Regions from separate parts of the Alteromonas sp. R7 genome, predicted to be linked through region 1. Evidence: predicted binding sites of a transcription regulator. Region 1 holds the regulator's gene; each other region holds the start of a gene.

Region 1 (7,249 bases):
CATACCCGTGATGGATATGGTGTAAAAGCGCTAGTGAGCAATGGAGTGAATGTCGCGGTTATTACTGGACGTCGCTCTGCCATTGTTGAAAATAGAATGAAGGCACTGAATGTTGCACATATAATTCAAGGCGAAGAGAATAAAGCAGACGCGCTTAGCGACCTGATGAAGCACCTTGAGTTAAACACTGACGAAGTGGCTGCGGTAGGTGATGACATGCCAGATACGGGTATGTACAAGCACGTTGCGGTTAAAATTGCGGTTGCCGATGCCCATCCTTACGTAGCAAAACAAGCAAACTGGATTACGACCCTTCCCGGAGGGTTTGGCGCGGTCCGAGAAATATCGGATACCATTTTGCAGGCCAAAGGGGTAGCAAATGAGATTTTTGGAGCTAGTGTATGAGCCTGTTTGGCTTTAATCGCTTAGGATTAAGTATATCGGCGCTATTTATTCTGGCGATGCTGATGTACATCCCTACGTGGATGGAAGAGCAGCCTGAAACGCAGGGGAATCGTGAAAACGATGCGCTAAAGCCCGCCTACAAAGCAAAAAATCTAACCACTACGCTGTACAATCAAGACGGTGAGTTAAATCACAAAGTATTTGCAGAGTCGATGGAGCATTACGACCAGCTTGGCTTTGTATTGTTTCAGCAACCTAAATACACCCTTTATACAGAAAACGCGTCATCACCATGGGTGGTAACCGCTGATGAAGGTACACTATACAATAACGAGCTAATCCAGCTGGAAAACCAAGTTAATATTGAGAACCAAACTGGCGATGACTTTGTCAGAAGTATATCGACCGAGTACATTCAAATTAATTTAGAAACCAAGCAAATGACATCTGACCAACCCGTTGAAATACTGGGCACCCAATATGTCATTTTAAGTAATGGGTTTAACGCGAATTTACGCACACAAGAATACGAGCTTTTAGATCATGTACAAACCACTTATTCCCCTAGCAACTAGTTTATTGCTTGCCATCGCTAGCGGTGCGGTACACGCCAGTGAAGATGATTTTTCGCAGCCCATAAAAATAGGCTCGAACACCCAGTTTATCGACGGTAAAAATAAAACCGCGTTGTACAAAGACGACGTACTCATAACTCAAGGCTCTTTGGTTATTGAAGCTGACGAAGTGGAAGTAATTGCCACTGACGGTGGTGGTCGTGAAATATTTATTGCTAGAGGAAAGCCTGCAAGCTATTCCCAGCAATTGGAAGACGGCACGCCAGTTTCGGCAAAAGCTAATGAAATACGCTATGAAGTGGTGAACCGAACGATTTCTCTTGCTGGAAACGCAGAGTTGAAACAAGACACCAGTAAAGTACAGGGTGACAACATCACGTTCGATATGATTACCGAGCAATTGCTAGCGACTGGCGGCGCAGGTAAGGATGGTGAGGGTCGAGTGACCACAGTATTCACACCTGAGACCATTCGCAAAACTTCGTCTAAGAAAGACAAAAAAGACAACGAGGGCAATGAATAGCAATGGCAACTTTGAGCGCTAAAAATCTTGCTAAGGCTTACAAGTCAAGACAGGTTGTTCGAGATGTAAGTCTGTCTGTCTCAACGGGTCAAATTGTTGGTCTTCTTGGCCCAAATGGCGCTGGTAAGACCACCACATTCTACATGATTGTTGGTTTAGTGAATCTGGATAAAGGCAAGATTGAAATCGACGACAATGAGCTAACTCATCAGCCCATGCACGAGCGCGCACGCCGCGGAATTGGCTACCTACCGCAGGAAGCCTCTATTTTCAGAAAGCTCACAGTGCATGAAAATATCATGGCCATTTTGCAAACCCGTAAAGATTTAAATTCACAACAGCAAGAAGAAGAAGCTGATGCGCTACTTGATGAATTTAATATTAACCATATACGTAATAGTACGGGAATGAGTTTGTCAGGGGGCGAACGCCGTCGCGTTGAGATTGCCCGCGCTCTGGCAGCAAAACCGCAATTTATTTTGTTAGACGAACCATTTGCTGGTGTTGATCCAATATCAGTTAATGATATAAAGAAGATAATACAACATCTTCGCGATAGGGGTATTGGAATCCTTATCACAGACCATAACGTACGAGAGACATTGGATGTTTGTGAAAAGGCGTACATTGTGAGTCATGGCGAGCTTATTGCGCAAGGAACGGCGGAACAGGTTTTAAGTAATCAAAAAGTAAGGGATGTATACCTAGGCGAACAATTCAGGCTATAGTTAATGTAACCGAATTGCCATTTTTCAGTTTCGCTCTGGTATATTCAATTTAGAGCATTTAAATAAGACGTAGATGAAACCATCTTTACAGCTAAAATTTAGCCAACAACTTACCATGACACCACAGCTTCAGCAGGCCATTAAACTGCTGCAGCTTTCTACACTTGATCTTCAACAAGAGATCCAAGAAGCGCTCGATTCTAATCCGCTATTAGAAGTTGAAGAAGGTAACGACGAGCCGCAACTAGAAAAGAACAATATCGACAACGATGACAGCGGCTCTGAGGCCACTGCTTCTGCATCTAGTGACACACTAGAAGCCGGCGATGCACTTGAGAAAAACGATCTTCCCGATGAGCTGCCAATCGACAGCACATGGGACGAATACTACTCTGCTTCATCTTCGCCAGCTCCGGGTCCATCCAATGACGACGAGCAAATCTTCCAAGGTGAGACTACTGAAGATATTCAAGAGCACCTTCTTTGGCAAATGCGCCTTACCCACTTCTCGGATACCGATCGCGCAATCGCTACAGCAATCATCGACTCTATTGACGAGTCAGGTTATTTAACCGTTACCCTTGATGATATTTTAGAAGCGGTTAACGATGATGATATGGAAGAGCCGATTGAAATGGACGAAATAGAATGTGTGCTTAAGCGCATTCAGATGTTCGACCCTATTGGTTCTGGCTCACGCTCTCCACAAGAATGTTTGATGGTGCAATTGCGCCAGTTTTCAGAAGACACACCGTGGCTTGCTGAAGCCAAGCAACTGATTGAAGAGTACTCTGACTTACTGAGCAGCAAAGACTATCGTACGCTTATGCGTAAAAGCCGATTGAAAGAAGATCAGCTACGCGAGGCAATGCGTTTACTGCAAACCTTGAATCCTCGCCCAGGTAGTGCTTTAGTTACTAAAGAGCCTGAGTACGTTATTCCTGATGTCTCAGTAACCAAGAAAAATGGCCGTTGGGTGGTTGAGCTGAACCCCGACAGTCTGCCTAAGTTAAGCGTAAATCAACAATACGCTGCAATGAGTCGCCGTGCCAAGAATAGTAGCGATTCACAATTCATCCGCTCACACATGCAAGAGGCTAAGTGGTTCATAAAGAGCCTTGAATCTCGTAACGAAACCTTAATGAAGGTTGCAAACTGCATTGTGCAGCAGCAAATGGGCTTTTTTGAGCACGGTCCGGAAATGATGAAACCAATGGTGCTAAATGATGTCGCAGAAATGGTAGATATGCACGAATCCACTATTTCGCGAGTGACAACGCAAAAGTACATGCATACGCCACGTGGAATCTTCGAATTGAAGTATTTCTTCTCAAGCCACGTTGCAACAGAGTCTGGTGGTGAATGTTCATCTACAGCGATTCGTGCATTGATCAAGAAATTAGTGGCCGCTGAAAAGCCTAGCAAGCCGCTAAGTGATAGCAAGATTGCTTCATTGTTGGCCGAACAAGGCATTAAAGTTGCCCGGCGAACAATAGCAAAGTACCGGGAATCGTTGTCGATCCCGCCGTCGAACCAACGCAAAAGCCTTATTTAATCGGGCTTAATAATATAAGGAAGACGAAATATGCAAATCAACCTTACTGGTCATCATGTCGAAATCACCGACTCTTTGCGTAATTATGTCGATACGAAGTTCAGCAAACTTGAACGTCACTTTGATCACATTTCTAATGTGCATGTCATCCTGAACGTTGAAAAATTAAATCAAAAAGCCGAAGCGACCGTTCATTTAAGTGGCGCTGAAGTATTCGCATCCTCAGAAAATACCGACATGTATGCGGCGATTGACAGCATGGTTGATAAACTCGACCGGCAGGTAATCAAGCATAAGGAAAAACTGAAAAAACATTAGTAGTTAATTAAGCATGGATATACAAGCCATCGTAAGTCTGGACCGCACCGAGTGTGCGGTTCAGTGTAATAGTAAAAAGCGAATTCTTGAGATCATCGCTGATATCGCTGCCAAGCAAAACGAGAACATTGATCAGGCAACGGTACTCAACAGTTTGATGGCTCGAGAGCGTATGGGTAGTACAGGCATTGGTAATGGTATCGCCTTGCCCCACGGACGCCTGCCGGGCCTTGAAAAAGTGATCGCCATTGTTGTAACCAGCACGCCAGCAATCGACTTCGACGCCCTTGACGAGAAACCCGTAGACATCTTTTTTGCGCTACTCGTTCCCGAGGAACAGACCGAAGGACACCTTCAAACGCTGGCCACCGTGGCTGGTAAACTAAGCGACAAAGAAACGATTAAAGCAATACGTCGCGCAACGACAAGCGACGATATTCTATCTGCATTAAGTTAAACATTAAGCGCCTATTAACCGTTTAGTAGGCGCCTAATTCAACAACGCGTATGTGATAAAACCAGAGTATTAGGGAGAAAGTAGGTGAAGCTGATAATAATCAGTGGTCGTTCGGGGTCTGGTAAGTCTGTCGCACTTCGCGCATTGGAAGATTTAGGTTATTACTGTGTTGATAATATCCCGGTAAACTTACTTCCCACCTTAACCCATACAGTTGTTGACGAGTACGATCAGGTTGCGGTAAGTATCGATGTGAGAAACTTACCTAAAAATCCTGACGATTTGGTAGAAATTTTAGACTACCTGCCTTCTTCGTGGTCGATGACCATTGTTTACATTGACGCGAGCGATGATGTACTGGTTAAGCGTTTTAGCGAAACACGTCGTCTTCACCCTCTTGCCAAGCTCAATAAGTCGCTTTCAGAAGCCATTAAAGCCGAGTCTGCCCTACTTGCTCCTATTGCAGAACGCGCAGATTTATATTTAGACACTGATAAGCTTACCATTCACCAACTGGCAGAGTTAATTCGAGAGCGTATCTTGGGTAAGAAAAGCTCACGCCTTGTGCTTGTGTTCGAGTCGTTTGGCTTTAAGCACGGTATTCCTAAAGATGCGGATTACGTTTTTGATGCCCGCTTTTTACCTAACCCCCACTGGGAGCCCGACCTTAAACATCTGACCGGATTAGATGCACCAGTAGAAGTATTTTTGGGGTCGCAGCCTGTAGTGACCAAGTTCATTTGGCAAATTCAGAATTTAATAACGACATGGCTGCCTCATTTAGAGCGCAATAACAGAAGTTACGTAACCGTAGCGATTGGCTGTACTGGTGGCCAACACCGTTCGGTTTATATCGCACAGACCCTGTCGAAAACCTTCAGTGAAATACACCCTGATGTTCAAATTCGTCATAGAGAGCTGAATCAGTAATGACTATTCAAAAAACGCTAACTATCGTCAATAAGTTAGGGTTGCATGCAAGAGCGGCGACCCAACTGGTTAAACTGGCTAATCAATTCGACGCTAAAATCATCTTAAAAAAAGGCGATAAAGAAGCAGACGCAAGCAGTGTATTGGGATTAATGATGCTTGAAAGCCATCAAGGTGAACAGGTAGACGTGATTGTGGACGGCATTGATGCTGTTGATGCACTTGCAGCTATTGAAGAGCTTATTGAGGGCAGATTTAACGAAGACGAATAGTCTTACTTGCCCAATCCATTGACCAATTAATCAACACTTAGCGCAGTTATCTTAAAATCCTGCGCAAAACCTACGCAATTATCATGACAGACTCATCATAATTGCGATATTCTACGCCCACTTAGGCTCTATGGCCTGCATTGTTCATCTTTTAGCTTGTAGGAATAACGCCTTATGGCAGAAGCGCTTGTTTCTAAATACGTACAAACTCAGTTACGCGCACTCAACGCTGCGTTGACCAACGGTCAATTCGTATCTGTACGTAAGCTTCTGCTTGAATTACCGCCTTCAGACGTCGCCCACATTCTTGAATCTAGCCCAAGCAGAACCCGTGACGAATTATGGGAGCTCATTGATGGTGACTTTCACGGCGACATTTTAGAAGAACTGTCTGACGATGTTCGAAACGGTATCATTACAAAAATGCTTCCCGCTAATGTGGTTGACGCACTTGAAGAGATGGATACCGATGACTTAGCAGAGACGCTAAGCAGCCTTCCCGAGCCAGTATTGGCCGATATTCTAGATTCGATGGATGCACAAGATCGCGTGCGCGCAGAGCAAGCGCTGTCTTACGGTGAGGAAACCGCTGGTTTCATCATGAACACCGACACCATCACATTACGTCCAGATGTGACCATTGACGTGGTTCTGCGCTATATCCGCTTAAAAGGTGAGCTACCTGAGAATACGGATACGTTTTACGTGGTAAACCGAACTGACAACCTTGTTGGTATTGTTCCGGTTACCCGTTTACTCACCGCAGATACCGACGATAAAGTGTCTGACGTTATGGACGAGGAATCTGAAGCGATTCCTGTGAATATGCCAGACGATGAAGTCGCAAGCCTGTTCGAGCGATACAATTGGCTTTCAGCACCTGTTGTAGATGAAAACCATCGCTTAGTGGGCCGAATTACCATTGATGACGTGGTTGATATTATTCGTGAGGACGCCGAGCACTCGATGATGAGTATGGCGGGTCTTGATGACGACGAAGATACCTTTGCACCCGTTATGCAAAGTACCAAACGACGCTCGGTGTGGCTGGCGGTAAACTTAGTGACGGCGCTAATGGCTGCGATGGTGAGTGATCTATTTGAAGCAACGCTCAGCCAACTGGCTGTGTTAGCTATATTAAATACCATTGTCCCCAGTATGGGCGGTGTAGCGGGTAATCAGACGCTAACGCTAGTTATTCGCGGTATGGCACTAGGCCATGTTAACGCGAGTAACTCACGATGGCTTATCAGTAAAGAAATATCCATCGGCTTTTTAAACGGTGCCATTTGGGCGGTGCTTATTGCCTCTGTCATCGCGTTATGGAAACAAGATTACATGCTGGGCGTAATTATTGCCTTTGCCATGATGGTAAACATGATTGCAGCTGCTTTAGCGGGCGCAACCTTACCTATGATCATGAAGCGTCTTAAGATAGACCCTGCCCTAGCTGGCAGTGTTATCTTAACTACGATAACCGATGTAG
Region 2 (7,249 bases), 240 kb from region 1:
GCGTTCAAACACAGTTTCAGTAGTATCATTGTCATTGAAACAGGTTGCGCCAAAAGATGCGGTGATTTTTACTTTTTCTTGTTTGAATTTAAACGGCATTGCAGCAAGTTTAGTTCTAACTTCATTAAGCTTTTTATCTATATCTGCCATCTGCGCCTGAGGCAGTAGCATTACAAACTCTTCTCCTCCCCACCTGGCAATAAAATCATTTTCGGACAAACTTTGCTTTAAGAATTTACTCACTACCTGAAGGGTTTTATCGCCTGCTGCGTGCCCGAATCTATCGTTGATTGACTTGAAATGATCAATATCCACAACGGCGACCGCAAGCAAGTCACCATTTTCTTTAAATTTAGTGAAAGCAGCTTCTAGTCTCTCATTATACGCCTGCCTGTTTGGAAGCCGAGTGAGGGGGTCGGTGCGGCTTTGCATTGCTTGTTCGGCCAGCTTCTTTTTATAGACGCTGGTTTGCTGCTGAAGTGTATCTATTCGCGATTGCATAGAGGAGAGCAGTGCCATTAGCGCTTCTTGACCTTGTTGGTCGTTGCTTTGTTGCTCGCTTAACGTAGTCACAAGCTTTTCTACGCGAAACTGTGTCTGCTCTTTAAGTGCTTCTAGAGAACTGCTTTCCGATACGGCTTCTTCAATGTGAATAATGTCACGTTTAAGTTGCTCATTACCAGCTTGGCGCTGCTCGAACTGGGCTTGGCTGCCTTGGATCGTATTGCTGACGTCGCTACTCACTTCACCTAATGAACGGTGCAGACTATGAATCACTTTTCCTGTTAAGCTCGCCTCTGACATAGCGTCTTGAACGATCATGCGCAAAATTACAACGCAGCTTTTAAGCAGCTGGTCTTCATCCATGCCTTCATCAAGACGTTGCTTTATATCATTGAGTTGCTGATCGTTAGGTTTTTTTTGCGCATAAGAAGCAATAAGGTGATTAAGCTCAACCAAAATAGAACGGTAGTGAGGGTTATCATCTTTAATCGAACGAGCCGATGTGCTTTCATTGTTGGTGGACTTAGTTTCTGTGGTTTCAGATGGCTCAAGTCCAACCATTTCCTTGTTAAGCGCAATGCGGTGAAGCGCAATGGCTTTTGAGTAAAGTTTATAAATACTGAAGATATCACCTACAGGTTGATTTAGCTTAATCAATTCCTGCGTGGTTAACCCTTTTAATTCAGTATCTTCAAATACAATTTTCTGTAGTTGTTTCATTGCATCTTCTAGCGATGAAACAGTATCAACACTGTATTTTCTAAGCGTTATTTCTTGATGCTGAAGTGATTTGTTGAGTTTCTCTATGCTCACAGCGGCAAGACTAAAATTAGGTGTGCCAGAAAGGTGGCCTCGTAACACCTTAAGTTCAGTATCGATCTTATCCGAGAAGCCCTCATAAAATGCTGAGAGTTTCACAATAAACTGACAAAGAAGCGCGTTATTTTGTTTTAGGGTTTGTAGTTGTTTTGCTTCCATAATCTCGTCTTTGTTCTAATTCGCTATTACTGCCGCGGCTTAGGTAGCGTTGGTAGGTACTTCACCGTTATATTACTGACGTGCTTGACGATGATTAGCATAAGGCGCTTCGTAATTTGAACGGAAAGGGTTGATATCTAAACCCCCTCGTCGTGTGTAACGCGCACAAACGGTTAACTTATCTGGCTGACAATGCTGCATGATGTCGTTGTAAATGCGCTCAACGCATTGCTCATGAAACTCGTTGTGTTGCCTAAAGCTAATTAGATATTTCAAAAGCCCTTCGTGTTCAATAGCTTTTCCTTCATACCTTATTTGAATACTAGCCCAATCTGGCTGACTTGTGATTAAACAATTAGATTTAAGTAAATGAGAAACAAGCGTCTCTTGAATTCCTGTTTCATTTTTCGCAACAGTCAAATATTGAGTATTAGGGGAATATTGATCGATTTCTACATCCAGACTATCTAACAAGGTTCCGTTAAATTCTTGGAATTGTAGCGAAGAAAACTGCTCTGGAAGAATTAGCTTTACCTCGACAGGCTCTCCTGCGCACGCTGACAAATCCGCTTGAAGCACTTGTCGTACGTCCTCTGCTGAAGCGAATTTTGTTTGGTTGAAGCTATTCAAATATAGCTTAAATGATTTTGATTCGATTAGGTTCTTTGAGGTAATAGGAACGTGGCATTCTAAAATTGCCACATTAGGTTTACCCTTTAAATTTAGCCAAGAAAGTTCGTATCCTGTCCAAGTGTCGATACCATCAAAAGGTAAACCTGAGCCAGCCAAGTTTAACGTATCACGACTTAAACTGCGCGGCACGCCTTGCAACAAGCCAGGATTATATTCAAATTCATAGTCAACCTGTTTACCCAAAGAGAGGTCATCAGGTGCAGAGATAGTAATTTTTTGAGGTGAGTTGTCCGTCGACATAAGAACCTTTTATGTATCTACGCGGGATTTAAATTGTTGAACTGCACAGCGGCACACAGTCTTACGGCGCAGTAGAATTAACCCTAGTATTGACTTAACTGTTTAGTTGTATAGTGTACCCCAAAAATACGCAGGTAACGTCATAATGGCTCTAACAATTTCAGCACAATTAGATAAATTTGTATCATCTTATGTCGAACAGGCCGAGGCCGAGGGACTCAAGATAGCATTTGATAGCGAGTGGCCCTCGCCGTGCTATGAGACGACGGCGCAAGACGGTGAGCTTGTAAGATGGTCTCCTACGCTTCAATCGCCTGTGCAGTCTTTCAGTAATGTTGAAGAGGCATTATCGCTAAAGCTAAATCCTGACTACTGCGAGTATTTTACTCGTTACTACAGCGATAATTTAAAGGCTAACGCCCCGCAAGGTCACTGTGAATTGCTTCAAGTTTTCAATACCGAAGATTTTGAAAGATTACAGCAAAACTTGATTGGGCATTTGTTGATGAAGCAAAGACTTAGGCAAGCGCCAACATTGTTTTTTGGTTTAACTGACGAAGATGATTTTATTTTAACCGTTGTCAACGAAAGTGGCGAAGTGGCACTCGAGCAGGTTGGCAGAGAGCCTGCCAAAATTCTTGCGCCATCTCTTGCGGTGTTTATTGAGCAGCTTACACCTGCTATATAACGTTAATGCGTTGACTGACGTCAATCAGACCTAAAATTACCGGCCTGCAAGACTAAAAGCTATTGGGCGTTAATAATTTGATGTAGCGTCCGCTTTAACTCCGCCACTTCTTTTTCTAATGACTCTACCCGTGCATGCAAATTGCCTAATTCATCAGTTGTGGCGACAGGATTATGTTGTGCTACGTTTTCGTCCTTAGATACCTCTAACTTAGGTTTGTGTGCGTTAAATCGCTTAATCGCTTCAATAGCTTCGGTTACCGATACCTTAAAGGGAGCTTTTGCACGTAAAATGCCTACGGACGGTGTTTTTCCTTCTTTATGCATTTGAAGGCACAAAACGTGAAGTTGCTGCAGGTTAGCGTTACTCATAATACGAAAATGGTTGAAAGTCATGAATATTAGCAGTGTAGCCTGTCTACGTAGTCAATTTCACTAATAAGTTACTGATTTCACTATTTTTCAAAGCCTTCGTAGATTGGTGTTATTAAGATTGGTATAAAAATCAATGATTTAATTTTTGGCCTTAATCTTGTTTACCAATCATAACTTACATTATCACGCATAAACGCAGTGGTTCTTACGTTAGCGCATTTATGTCTATTCAGTGTCGGTTCACAAAGTAGGCGTAGTATCGAATAAAAACAACACACATAATTAAGGAATTCACATGAAAACGGTTCTTCTTTCAGTAGCTTTGGCATCTTCAGTTTTGCTTTCAGGTTGTGTCGTATCAGTAGGTGGCGGTTCAGATAGTCACTATGGTGCTGATTGGGAAGACAGAGAGTTTAACAATCGTAAACACATCGCGAATCTTGAAACAGGGACAACTTACGAAAGTGTATTGAGAAAAATGGGCGTTGCGGATTTCAACGAACTGTTCGAAAAGCAAGACGGCACATATCGCGTACTTTACTACCGAACTCAAAAAACGATGGGCGATGGTATCACCACAAAAGACGAGTGTACGCCGTTGGTTTTCAGAAATGGAAATTTAGTTGGCTGGGGTGACAGTGCTTATAGCTTAATGCACTAACAATCGTTAGTTGGTAATTGATTACGAAAGTAGGCATTACTAACTGTTTTTAAATGTTAATAAAAAGTTAACATGCAGGGGTTTTTCGCGTAGGCTAAAGTTTAATCAGTTTAAGTGGGTGGTTGGCGCAATGATAAAAGTTGTGCGGTAGTGTCCACTTCTCCCATTTTATTTAAATGGGTAAAAGCAGCTGTATAACTTTGCGTACAAGGAGCCCCTGATGAATACTGATGCTATTAATAATGCAATAGCCCCCTTGCAAGACACGGTTAAAGCCATCTATCTATCTGTAGATGATCTTAAAGTTGCCGCCTCTATTCTTTACAATGCGTATGTAGATGACCCATTGTTCATTGACATTTTCCAAGCAGAAAAAGAAGGTTATGAAAGCCGTCTACGGTCAGCTATCCGTGAAGAGCTCAATGCATTTTGGGTTGCAGAGCAGCCGATGATTGGCCTGTTCGATGATGAGCGGCTTATTGCCGTTGCATGCTTGACCGCGCCCGATGCAGCATTTGGTTCAGGACGTTACTGGCACTGGAGATTGCGGATGCTTTTAACGGCAGGTTTGTTCGGTACAAAGCAAATGCTAGAGAAAGAAGAAAAAGTGCGAGCATTAGTTCCCGCCGATAACTTCCACATGCTGAGTTTCATCGCAGTGCATCCAGATTATCAACATCATGGGCTTGGGCATATATTACTTGGCGCTATTGATAGCGTGGTAGAGGAAGATGAAAAAAGTGAGGGTGTTTCGGTGTTCGTGACCATAGAAAAACATCGCGCTTTCTTTAACGATGACAATTATCAGGTTGTAGGACAACTAAGCCTTTCTCATGTGAACGGTGAGGTAATGTTCAGGCTAAAATGATGTTTTTTTATTCGATGTGATACTCCTACCAAAACCTCACCAGTTGCAGTTCCAATCTTTACTCCAAATTTACTACAGCGTTTGTAAGACATTTCCTACAAACGCTGTGAGTGATCTTACCTAAATGATGAAAGGTTAATTTATACTAAAGTATAAAGCTATTGATTATATTGAAGTTTTTAAAAATTAGTCAAAAGTCGTACAAGAATCTTTCTTAAATCTCTGTAATTCAATATGGCGGTAATAATTGGAAGGGATACTATGAACATGTCACAAGGAAACACGACGAGTCACGGATTGAGTCAAGGATCATCAACGGAATAAGTTAGGACAACTTAAGGATGAGACTCCCACAAGGCAGTGGGGAAAGGGAAAGGAAAGCAGATAGGACACTGCATTAACAGGATGTTAGAAACGGATTTTAAAGGATATAAAGGGATTCAGGGACGTAAAATGTGAAAGGACTTCGCATACAGGATGTAGCAGGGAAAAATGGACGAGAGCTAGCAAGGAGCTAGAGGCAAGAAGCCAACGGCAGGATAGCCATTAAGGAATTTCTAGTTTGCATGGACGAGCAAACCAAGGACGAAAGAAGGACATGCTAAAGGATTGGCAAAGCTGTAGCAGGATGTACAGCAAATAATGGAATGAGGGAAGGGAACGTCAGCGGAGTCTGACAAGGACAGCCTCAGGAAGAGGAACACTGTATGAAGGATGTACAGTAAATTAGGATAAAAGGAAAGGGACCTACGCATGGATGTGTAGCTCGCACAGGAAGGCGCGAGAGTAGATGGAAAGGGGCGTATACGGATTTTAATCGGGAAGATTTTAGTCGCAAAGGATCGCGGAGAAGGATACTCAAAATTCCAGGAAAAAGGGGAGCCGCTAGGTTCCCCTTTTTTTTGCGTTGTTATTACCAATCCGTGTGCACTTGTTATGTAAAACCTGACCTGAATGGTGAATTAAGAGCCGCTCACGCTCTTCGACATAGAAGCTTAAACCCTATGCGGCGGCACCTCTGTTCGCATAACCCTTACACCTATTAATTCAACTTCCCCAGTATATCGGTCCTCACCATTACTCGAGAACTCAAAGTTGAATACACTGTGCCAGTCTGGCTTACCATATTTAAACGAGAACCGAGTTTTTGCTCTTGCCACGCTCAACAACTGCAAACCATGTTTATCGCAGTATTGTTTTAGGTAAGCGTTTGTTCGTTCAGAAATAGCCCGTATGCGCCAAAACTGATAGCCAGTAAACCCAATAACCATCCACACCACTAACTCAAGTAACGTCATTTACTTTCTCGCTTGTGCAAACAATTGTTGAAATGCATTGGTGAGAATCTGAGGGTTGGCTTTGGAATGCAGGAGTGTTAGCACTTGTCTGCGTAACTTCGGGACTTGTACTAAATCTGAAAAGAACCCTGCGAATAATGCGCCCTTATGACCCTCTTTTTCATCAACGTTTGCTGCATGCTCTAAAAAGGCACTAAGCAGTAGTGGTTCCATTTGCTCGAAATGACGTGCTGCAATAACGCTTAAAATATCAAGTCTCTGCGACTTTTCGCTTTTTAATAATTCGAGTAGTTTGTTGTTGATGGTCGGGTGGAAACTACCTTCTGACGTGCCTCTCAGCGCCGCTAAATTGATGTCGTCACTTTTATCTATCTCAATTAAATACGCCGCTAATAGATTTTCAGGCAGAGAAACGCTTTCGCTCATTTCCATTAAAGTGTTAAGGAAAACGTCCGAGTAAAGTGAGGTGTTGGTTTTAATTGCCTGCGCTAATACATCTTGTTTGGGGTGATGGCTTAGACTTTGTACAAAGTCGGCCACGCTTTGCATGGATATTTGCTGCCAATCAACAAGTTGCGGGGCTTGAACGTAGGCCTCAACTTTTTGCGCCTCTTCACTTAAAGGTTGGCTTAGGGTGCGTTTAACTAGTGCGTTAAATTGAGCAAGCTGCGATTGATTGGGAACAAACGAATAAGGATTGTCAGGCAGTGTTTGTGCGTTTTCAGTATCTTCAGCAACCGACTGACCTAATGCCTCAACAATAATCTCTAGAAAGTGATTCCTTGCAGCGGCCACCACTAAGCCTTGCTCATCAAGCGGCAGTTTCACAAACCAAATATAGTGTTGCGTAGAGGCATTTTTATTCCAAAAGACGATGCCGAACCACGCATGCTGCTGACGAGGGTAGGGCGCGTAAGCACTGCCGTTTTCTATTTCTAGAAAAGT
Region 3 (7,249 bases), 150 kb from region 1:
GGGCGCAAACCCCACTGTTTGTCACTAAGTCGTTCGTCTCACAAACATAGTGCCATTGCACTTGCTGTGGTTCTGACGCCATTACATTTTGCGCTGCTGACATAATTTGATTCTCCTAACAGGGTTGATAAGCCAGTGGCTATACCATAGAGACAGGAATGAACTGATCTTTACCTGCTACTTTTTCAGCTTCAGTAGCTGGGCGAACCTGGCCTCGCTCTGAAACAAACTGAATATTGGTGTCGCTAGCATTGCTGTTTACGAATTGACGGAAACGCTTGCGCGACTCAGGGTTTTCAATGGTGGTTTTCCATTCGCACTGATAAGCATCAACCACAGCATCCATCTGTGCTTCAAGCTCACTATTAATGCCAAGAGCATCGTTTATCACAACGTCTTGCAAGTAAGCTAACCCACCTTCTAAGTTGTCCATCCACACCGATGTGCGCTGTAGGCGATCAGCCGTTTTCACGTAAAACATCAGCACGCGGTCGATGTACTTAATTAGGGTTTCGGTATCTAGGTCGGTGGCAAACAGGTCTGCATGTCGAGGCTTCATGCCGCCATTCCCGCAAACATACAGGTTCCAGCCTTGCTCGGTAGCAATAACGCCAATGTCTTTGCTTTGGGCCTCTGCGCACTCACGGGTACACCCCGAGACGGCAAATTTAATTTTGTGCGGCGCACGTAAGCCTTTGTAACGATTCTCTAAGTCAATGGCAGTGCCAACAGAATCCTGAACACCGTAGCGGCACCATGTGCTTCCCACACACGATTTCACGGTACGCAGTGCCTTCGCGTAAGCATGGCCGGTTTCAAAACCACCAGCGACCAGTTTTTCCCAGATATCAGGTAAGTGCTCTACGCGCGCTCCAAATAAATCAATGCGCTGACCACCCGTGATTTTGGTGTACAAGTTGTATTCTTTTGCCACTTCGCCGAGCAGAATCAACTTCTCAGGCGTTATTTCGCCACCAGGTACACGCGGTACAACGGAATACGTGCCATCTTTTTGCATGTTGCCAAGGTAGATATCGTTGGTGTCTTGCAGAGGAAGATGTGAAGCCTTAAGAATGTAGTCGTTATACACCGAGGCTAAAATTGAGCCGACAGCGGGCTTACAAATTTCACACCCTAGACCTTCACCATGCTGCTCTAGTAGCTCGTCAAAGGTGCGAATGCCGTTTACCTTAACAATGTGAAATAGTTCTTGTCGGGTATGGTTGAAGTGCTCACAAATGGCTTTTGATACTTCCACACCGCGCTTTTCAAGTTCGCTATCCACAACATTTTTAAGTAAGGCAGCACAACCTCCACACCCTGTGCTAGCTTTGGTTTCGCCTTTTACATCGCCAACGCTACAACAGCCGCCTTCAATGGCTGAAACAATATCGCCCTTTGTCACATTTAGGCATGAACAAATAGACGCGGTGTCTGGTAGTGCATCGGCACCTAACGCCGGTGCGGCATCGGATGAGGGCAGAATTAGGCTTTCTGGGTGTTCAGGTAATTCAATATTATTAAGTGCATACTGTAAGAGCGTGTCGTAGTCGCTGGTATCGCCAACGAGTACAGCACCAAGCACGTACTTTTGCTCGCTATCTACCACCAGCTTTTTGTACACGCCTTCTGGCTGATTTAAATAGGTGTAGCTAAGCGCACCGACTGTGCGTTCATGAGCATCGCCAATTGAGCCCACTTCCACACCCATTAGCTTGAGTTTGGTACTCATATCTGCGCCAGCGAACTCGGCATCGCCGCCGGTTATATGACTTACAGCCGTGCGCGCCATGGTATAGCCAGGTGCTACCAGGCCAAATATTTTGTTATCCCACAGCGCACATTCACCCACAGCGTAAATGTTTGGGTCAGACGTCACGCAGTGATTATCAATGACAATACCGCCGCGCTCACCCAGTGTTAGCGCTGACTTTCTGCCGAGCTGGTCGGAAGGTCGAATACCGGCAGAGAATAAAATCATGTCAGTTTCTAGTGCAGTGCCGTCAGCAAACACCATTTTATAGCGGCAGGTATCACCGGCCTCAATAGTTTGCGTTGCCTTTTGGGTGTGAACCGTAACGCCCAATGCTTCTATTTTGTCCTTAAGAACGTTACCACCTGCTTGGTCTAGCTGAACCGCCATAAGCTGCGGGGCAAACTCAACCACGTGGGTGTCGAGACCGGCTTGCTTTAATGCGTTAGCGGCTTCTAAACCCAACAGCCCACCACCAACAACAACCCCTACTTTGCTCACTGCTGCTGAAGCTTCAATAGCGAGTAGATCGTCTATAGTACGGTACACCAAGCAATGCTCTTGATCGTTGCCAGGGATGGGTGGCACAAATGGGTATGAGCCCGTAGCTAACACAAGCTTATCGTAGCTAAACACCTGCCCTTCAGAAGTCGTCACTTTATTATTGTCACGGTCTATATCGGTAACCAAGGCATTGGTAACTACGTTTACGCCCCACTCGGCGTACTGAGCGGGTGTAGTTAGCGCTAAGTCATCAGCACTCGCGCCGCTAAAAAAAGACGACAGATAAACGCGGTCGTACGCAAGGCGTGACTCGCCGCATAAAACGGTTATTTCTACATTGGCATCGCTTTGGTGAAGCTGCTCAACAAAATGATGCCCCACCATGCCGTTGCCTACGACGACAATTTGCGTTTTTGAGTCCAATGAAGTCATGATATTCCCCTTTTTTCGGGACAAAAAAAAGCCCGCTTCAACTTTCGTTGATGCGGGCTTCGTTGCCTATTTTGCCAACGGTTTAGGTCGGCTAACACATTTTACGGAGTGTTATAAATCACACAATTTTCAGCGATTGACACAAATCACCAAAACACACTTTACGTTTATAGCTATCCAAGTTCAGTGCCAAAACCGTAAACAATTGTTTTTATTTGATTTACTACAAAATAAGCATTATTCAGACTTCACAACTGCACCAAACAAACGCAAAACTGTGTTTACTTGGTGCATTAAGGCTTTCAAATAACTTAGGCCAGCTTATCCGTCGCTACGCGATAGCGAGGATCTTCAACCACATTAATTTCAACAAACTTATCGGCCTTGCGAAGCAGTGAGCGACACTCATCACTGATATGGCGAATGTGTAGCTTTTTACCTTGCTCTTCGTATTTGTCAGCAAGGGTATCTAGCGCATCGATACCTGATGAATCCCAAATGCGAGAGTCTTTAAAGTCAATAACTACATCATTAGGGTCGTTGGCGATATCAAACAGGTCTTTGAAATGCGATACCGAGCCAAAGAACAGCGGGCCGTCTAGCTCATAGACTTTCCAACCGTCGTTATCGATATGGGATCTCGCTTCAATATGACGAGCGTGTTTCCATGCAAACACCAGTGCTGAAACGATAACACCCACCACAACCGCAATAGCCAGATCAGCGATAACGGTAACGCCTGTTACTAGGAAAAGTACGAACGCATCTTCTTTGTTTACGCCGCGAATAATTCTGAATGACGCCCACTCAAATGTAGCGATAACCACCACGAACATAACGCCAACAAGGGCAGCGAGAGGAATCATTTCAATTAGCGGAGCAGCAAATAGAATAAAGCCTAATAATACAACCGCCGCGGTGATACCAGACAAGCGGCCACGGCCACCAGAGTTAATATTAATCATACTTTGACCAATCATGGCGCAACCGCCCATACCGCCAAAGAAACCGTTTACGGTATTTGCAACGCCTTGGCCAACGCACTCTTTGTTGCCGCGCCCGCGGGTATCTGTCATTTCGTCAATTAATGAAAGAGTAAGAAGCGACTCAATTAGACCAACCAAGCAAAGAATGACTGAGGTAGGCAAAATGATCATGAAGGTTTCCCAGGTGAACGGCACCATAGGAATAGCAAAGCTAGGAAGTTCACCCGCTAGCGTCGCGGTGTCGCGCTGGTCAGCTGGTAGCAAATCGCGAACAAAGTCGATTACAGTGCGCGCTTCAAGGTCAAGACCGTGTACTAACAAGGTTACCGTAACAATCGCTACAAGCGACGCCGGTACAGCTTTGGTTAGCTTTGGCAATAAATAGATAATGGCCATGGTTAGCGCCACAAGCCCTAACATCCAATATAACAGCGTACCTTCCATCCACTGTAATTCACCGGCTGCGTTGGTCACTTTGAACTGGCCTAATTGCGCCAAGAAAATAACAATTGCCAAACCATTTACGAAGCCTAGCATTACCGGATATGGGACCAGACGTATAAACTTTCCGAGCTTGAAAATACCGCACATTATTTGCAGTAAACCAGCCAAAATAACCGCGGCAAATAAATACTGCACGCCGTGTTGGGCAACCAGTGCCACCATTACAACGGCCATGGCGCCGGTAGCACCAGAAATCATTCCTGGTCGGCCACCAATAGCGGAAGTGATTAAGCCCATCATGAAAGCCGCATAAAGACCAATCATCGGTTCTACGCCGGCCACAAATGCGAATGCAACGGCTTCAGGGACCAAGGCAAGCGCCACGGTAATACCTGATAGCACGTCGTTTTTAACGTTGCTGTCTTTACTGGTAATTAAATCGAACATGTTCTCTCAGAAGCTAAGATGTTAAACACAACAACCCACCATGGCGTACACCGCGTTAAAGCAGAACACCAAGTAGGTAGGAGATTTTTTCGGCGATTCTATCACCATTGTAGCGCAAAATCTTTTAATAGATTGTTACTAGGGCCTGTTGAACGTTGATGTGCAGCAAAGATCAACAGGCCCCAGTCCGAACTACTTGGCGCTTACGTGATAAGCGCAGGGCTCTTTGCCCCTTTCCTAATGCTGTGAGCTTGTCAATTTTTCATGTACGGTCTCAGGGCTTAATTTAATAGCGAATGCTGACAAATTGCATCGTACATGGCATCGTATAATGGTTTTTATTAACCGCGTCGTTCAATGCGCTTCGATTTCTAATACGGGGCTACGGTAAGACGTCGCAATAAGGCACAAGTCTTATTCAACGAGGAGTTAAAGTGGTACCTTATATTCTGACTATTTTGTGCGTGCTAGTGGCAGGCGCTATTCATTGGATGTCGCCGAAGGCTTATTGGAAAGCCACTATCATGTCGACCGCTGTTATTTTACTATTTTCTGTAGCTGCATTGTTTATCTTTAAAGCATCAGGAATGCTGGTTAGCGAGCACACTGGCGAGAATGCTGATTTTTCTGGACAAATGCTAACCATCACCACAATGATTGCCTTCTTCGGTTTCTTAATATCACTGTTTGTAGGTTGGTTTCTTCGCGTAGTCAGAAACTAATCCGGAAAGCAAAACCACATAGTTTGCGAGGCTGCACCATTTTGGCGCAGCTTCTTCCCTATCAACTTCCCTCTTGACGCCGCTAACCTTTCCGTCCCCCCTTATAAAGTCACCTTAAATAAAAGTTCCAGCCGAATCACATGCCGCGAAATGTCAGCACTCCGGGCGTTTTTGTTCACTCTAACGCTTATCTTCATTAATTCTAATAAACAGGGCATAAGTGTTGCTTGGTACACGTATTGCTCTGCTGAGTGCAGGGGCTAAGAGCAATGAGTTTCAAAAAACGTTTCGCCAATAGATGCACTCATCAAGAAAAAATTCGAAACGTGTGTACCGAAGATTAGCAGGCCTTAACATGCTTCATGAACCAGAACAGACCATTGCGCTTTGTAGCGACGCCACTAAGCGCTTTTTGCTAGCGGCCAAGCACGCCGAAATAACCGTGCTTGAGCAACTATCTAGTAATTGTCGAATTGTAATTGCCGTTCGAGAACTTATTCATGAACTGCAAAAAGAGCGTGGGGCCAGCAATATCTTTCTTGCTTCAAAAGGCGAGCGTTATGCCGCTGAGCGAATGCAGTACGTCAGTGCTAGCGAGCAAGCGGAGTCAATGTTGAAAAGCCACTTGAAATCGCTCTACCTGACAGATGAGATCACCACGGGTAACCCGCGGTTGTTGAGCAGCATTACACTTGCTATGCAGGCGACGGACTACCTGCCCAGACTGAGAGAACAAGTAAGCAAGCAGCTGCTGACACCACTGGAATCCACACGAGCATACAGTCGCCTTGTTGCCAGTTTACTTACGGTTATTTTTGAAGCGGCAGATATTGCAAGCGACCCGACAATTACTCGCTTATTGGTTGCATTGTTCAACTTTATGCAGGCAAAAGAATACGCTGGGCAGGAGCGGGCGTGGGGCGCTATTGGTTTCGCAGAAACTCATTTCGATGTTCGCCTCTGTGAAAAGCTGGCCGCGCTTCAGCATGCCCAAGAACATCACTTCAGTATATTTTGTGAGTTTAGCTGTAAGCCGCATAAAGATGCATTAGACGCGTTGAACAAAAGCCCTGCTGCAATCGATATTACACAGCTTAGAAATATGATTGCACAGCTTGGTGACGGCAGTCCGATTGCCGGAGAAATATCGGAAGTTTGGTTTGATGTAGCAACACGTCGAATGGATGCAATGCAGACTATCGAAGTGGCGCTCACTGAGGCCCTTACTCAGCAAGCTAACAGTAAAGTGGCCGATGCAAAAAATGAGATGGCCAATCATCAGCAGTTGCTTACGCGCTTCAATGATGAACACGCCACTGATGGCTCACCGCTCACCTTATTGTTCGATCCAAGTATGCCTGGACTCGCGGAAGACACCAAAGAAGACGAAATCAAAACGCTATCACTTAACGAGCAAACGAAAACTTTATCTGCTCACCGCTCTTTTTATGATTTACTGCGTTCACAGGCCCAACACATAGAAGATATGGGTCGAGAGCTCGAAGAGGCCAAGCGTGCAATACAGGAACAAAAACTGATTGGGCGAGCAAAACTGGTAGTAATGGAGCAATTCGGATTAAGCGAAAATAACGCGTATCGTCGACTGCAAAAACAAGCTATGAGCGAAAATACGACCATAGCGGCTATTGCCGCTAAGATCGTAAATATTACAACGAAAAACTCAGTAGGAAGGTAAATTCCGGCTCAACACAAATTCCGACTTTTTGTGCAGCGCCCTTTAATAGGCTTCCACTACAGAATATTTCCAATGTATCGATTTATTTAAGTGCGAATACTTGCTCAACTGGAATAGCAAAATATTCGGCAATTTTTAGAGCAATAACTACCGATGGTGTGAAACGTCCGGTTTCCACGGTACTTATAGTTTTTCTGGAAACACCTATCGCATCAGCTAACTCTTGCTGAGAGATTTTATGTTGCAATCGGAGCTTGTGAATGTG

What was found. Region 1 encodes sigma-54, which starts transcription at its own class of promoters, with help from an activator protein. Its sites were predicted from a motif close to GTTGGCACGNNNNTNGNNT; they were not measured.
Region 2: a site for sigma-54 is predicted at 3,622-3,640, ahead of AC0J2X_RS03505 (DUF3192 domain-containing protein). Genes of this name have one in related genera too.
Region 3: a site for sigma-54 is predicted at 2,865-2,883, ahead of nirB (nitrite reductase large subunit NirB). Genes of this name have one in related genera too.

Annotation. Positions count from the first base shown of each region.
Region 1 is NZ_JBVTQX010000002.1:400,101-407,349, forward strand. Features, by position in the region: gene kdsC (3-deoxy-manno-octulosonate-8-phosphatase KdsC) at 1-405, shown strand, start outside; gene lptC (LPS export ABC transporter periplasmic protein LptC) at 402-980, shown strand; gene lptA (lipopolysaccharide transport periplasmic protein LptA) at 949-1,503, shown strand; gene lptB (LPS export ABC transporter ATP-binding protein) at 1,506-2,231, shown strand; gene AC0J2X_RS04565 (RNA polymerase factor sigma-54) at 2,305-3,786, shown strand; gene hpf (ribosome hibernation promoting factor) at 3,817-4,104, shown strand; gene ptsN (PTS IIA-like nitrogen regulatory protein PtsN) at 4,118-4,561, shown strand; gene rapZ (RNase adapter RapZ) at 4,646-5,491, shown strand; gene AC0J2X_RS04585 (HPr family phosphocarrier protein) at 5,491-5,763, shown strand; gene mgtE (magnesium transporter) at 5,938-7,249, shown strand, end outside.
Region 2 is NZ_JBVTQX010000002.1:156,322-163,570, reverse strand. Features, by position in the region: gene AC0J2X_RS03525 (GGDEF domain-containing protein) at 1-1,482, opposite strand, end outside; gene queF (NADPH-dependent 7-cyano-7-deazaguanine reductase QueF) at 1,555-2,415, opposite strand; gene syd (SecY-interacting protein) at 2,561-3,103, shown strand; gene AC0J2X_RS03510 (hypothetical protein) at 3,163-3,474, opposite strand; gene AC0J2X_RS03505 (DUF3192 domain-containing protein) at 3,773-4,138, shown strand; gene AC0J2X_RS03500 (GNAT family N-acetyltransferase) at 4,359-5,006, shown strand; gene AC0J2X_RS03495 (DUF3301 domain-containing protein) at 6,002-6,304, opposite strand; gene AC0J2X_RS03490 (DUF3549 family protein) at 6,305-7,249, opposite strand, start outside.
Region 3 is NZ_JBVTQX010000002.1:549,434-556,682, forward strand. Features, by position in the region: gene nirD (nitrite reductase small subunit NirD) at 1-103, opposite strand, end outside; gene nirB (nitrite reductase large subunit NirB) at 140-2,689, opposite strand; gene AC0J2X_RS05190 (SulP family inorganic anion transporter) at 3,001-4,566, opposite strand; gene AC0J2X_RS05195 (hypothetical protein) at 5,001-5,288, shown strand; gene AC0J2X_RS05200 (nitrate regulatory protein) at 5,644-6,984, shown strand; gene AC0J2X_RS05205 (helix-turn-helix transcriptional regulator) at 7,067-7,249, opposite strand, start outside.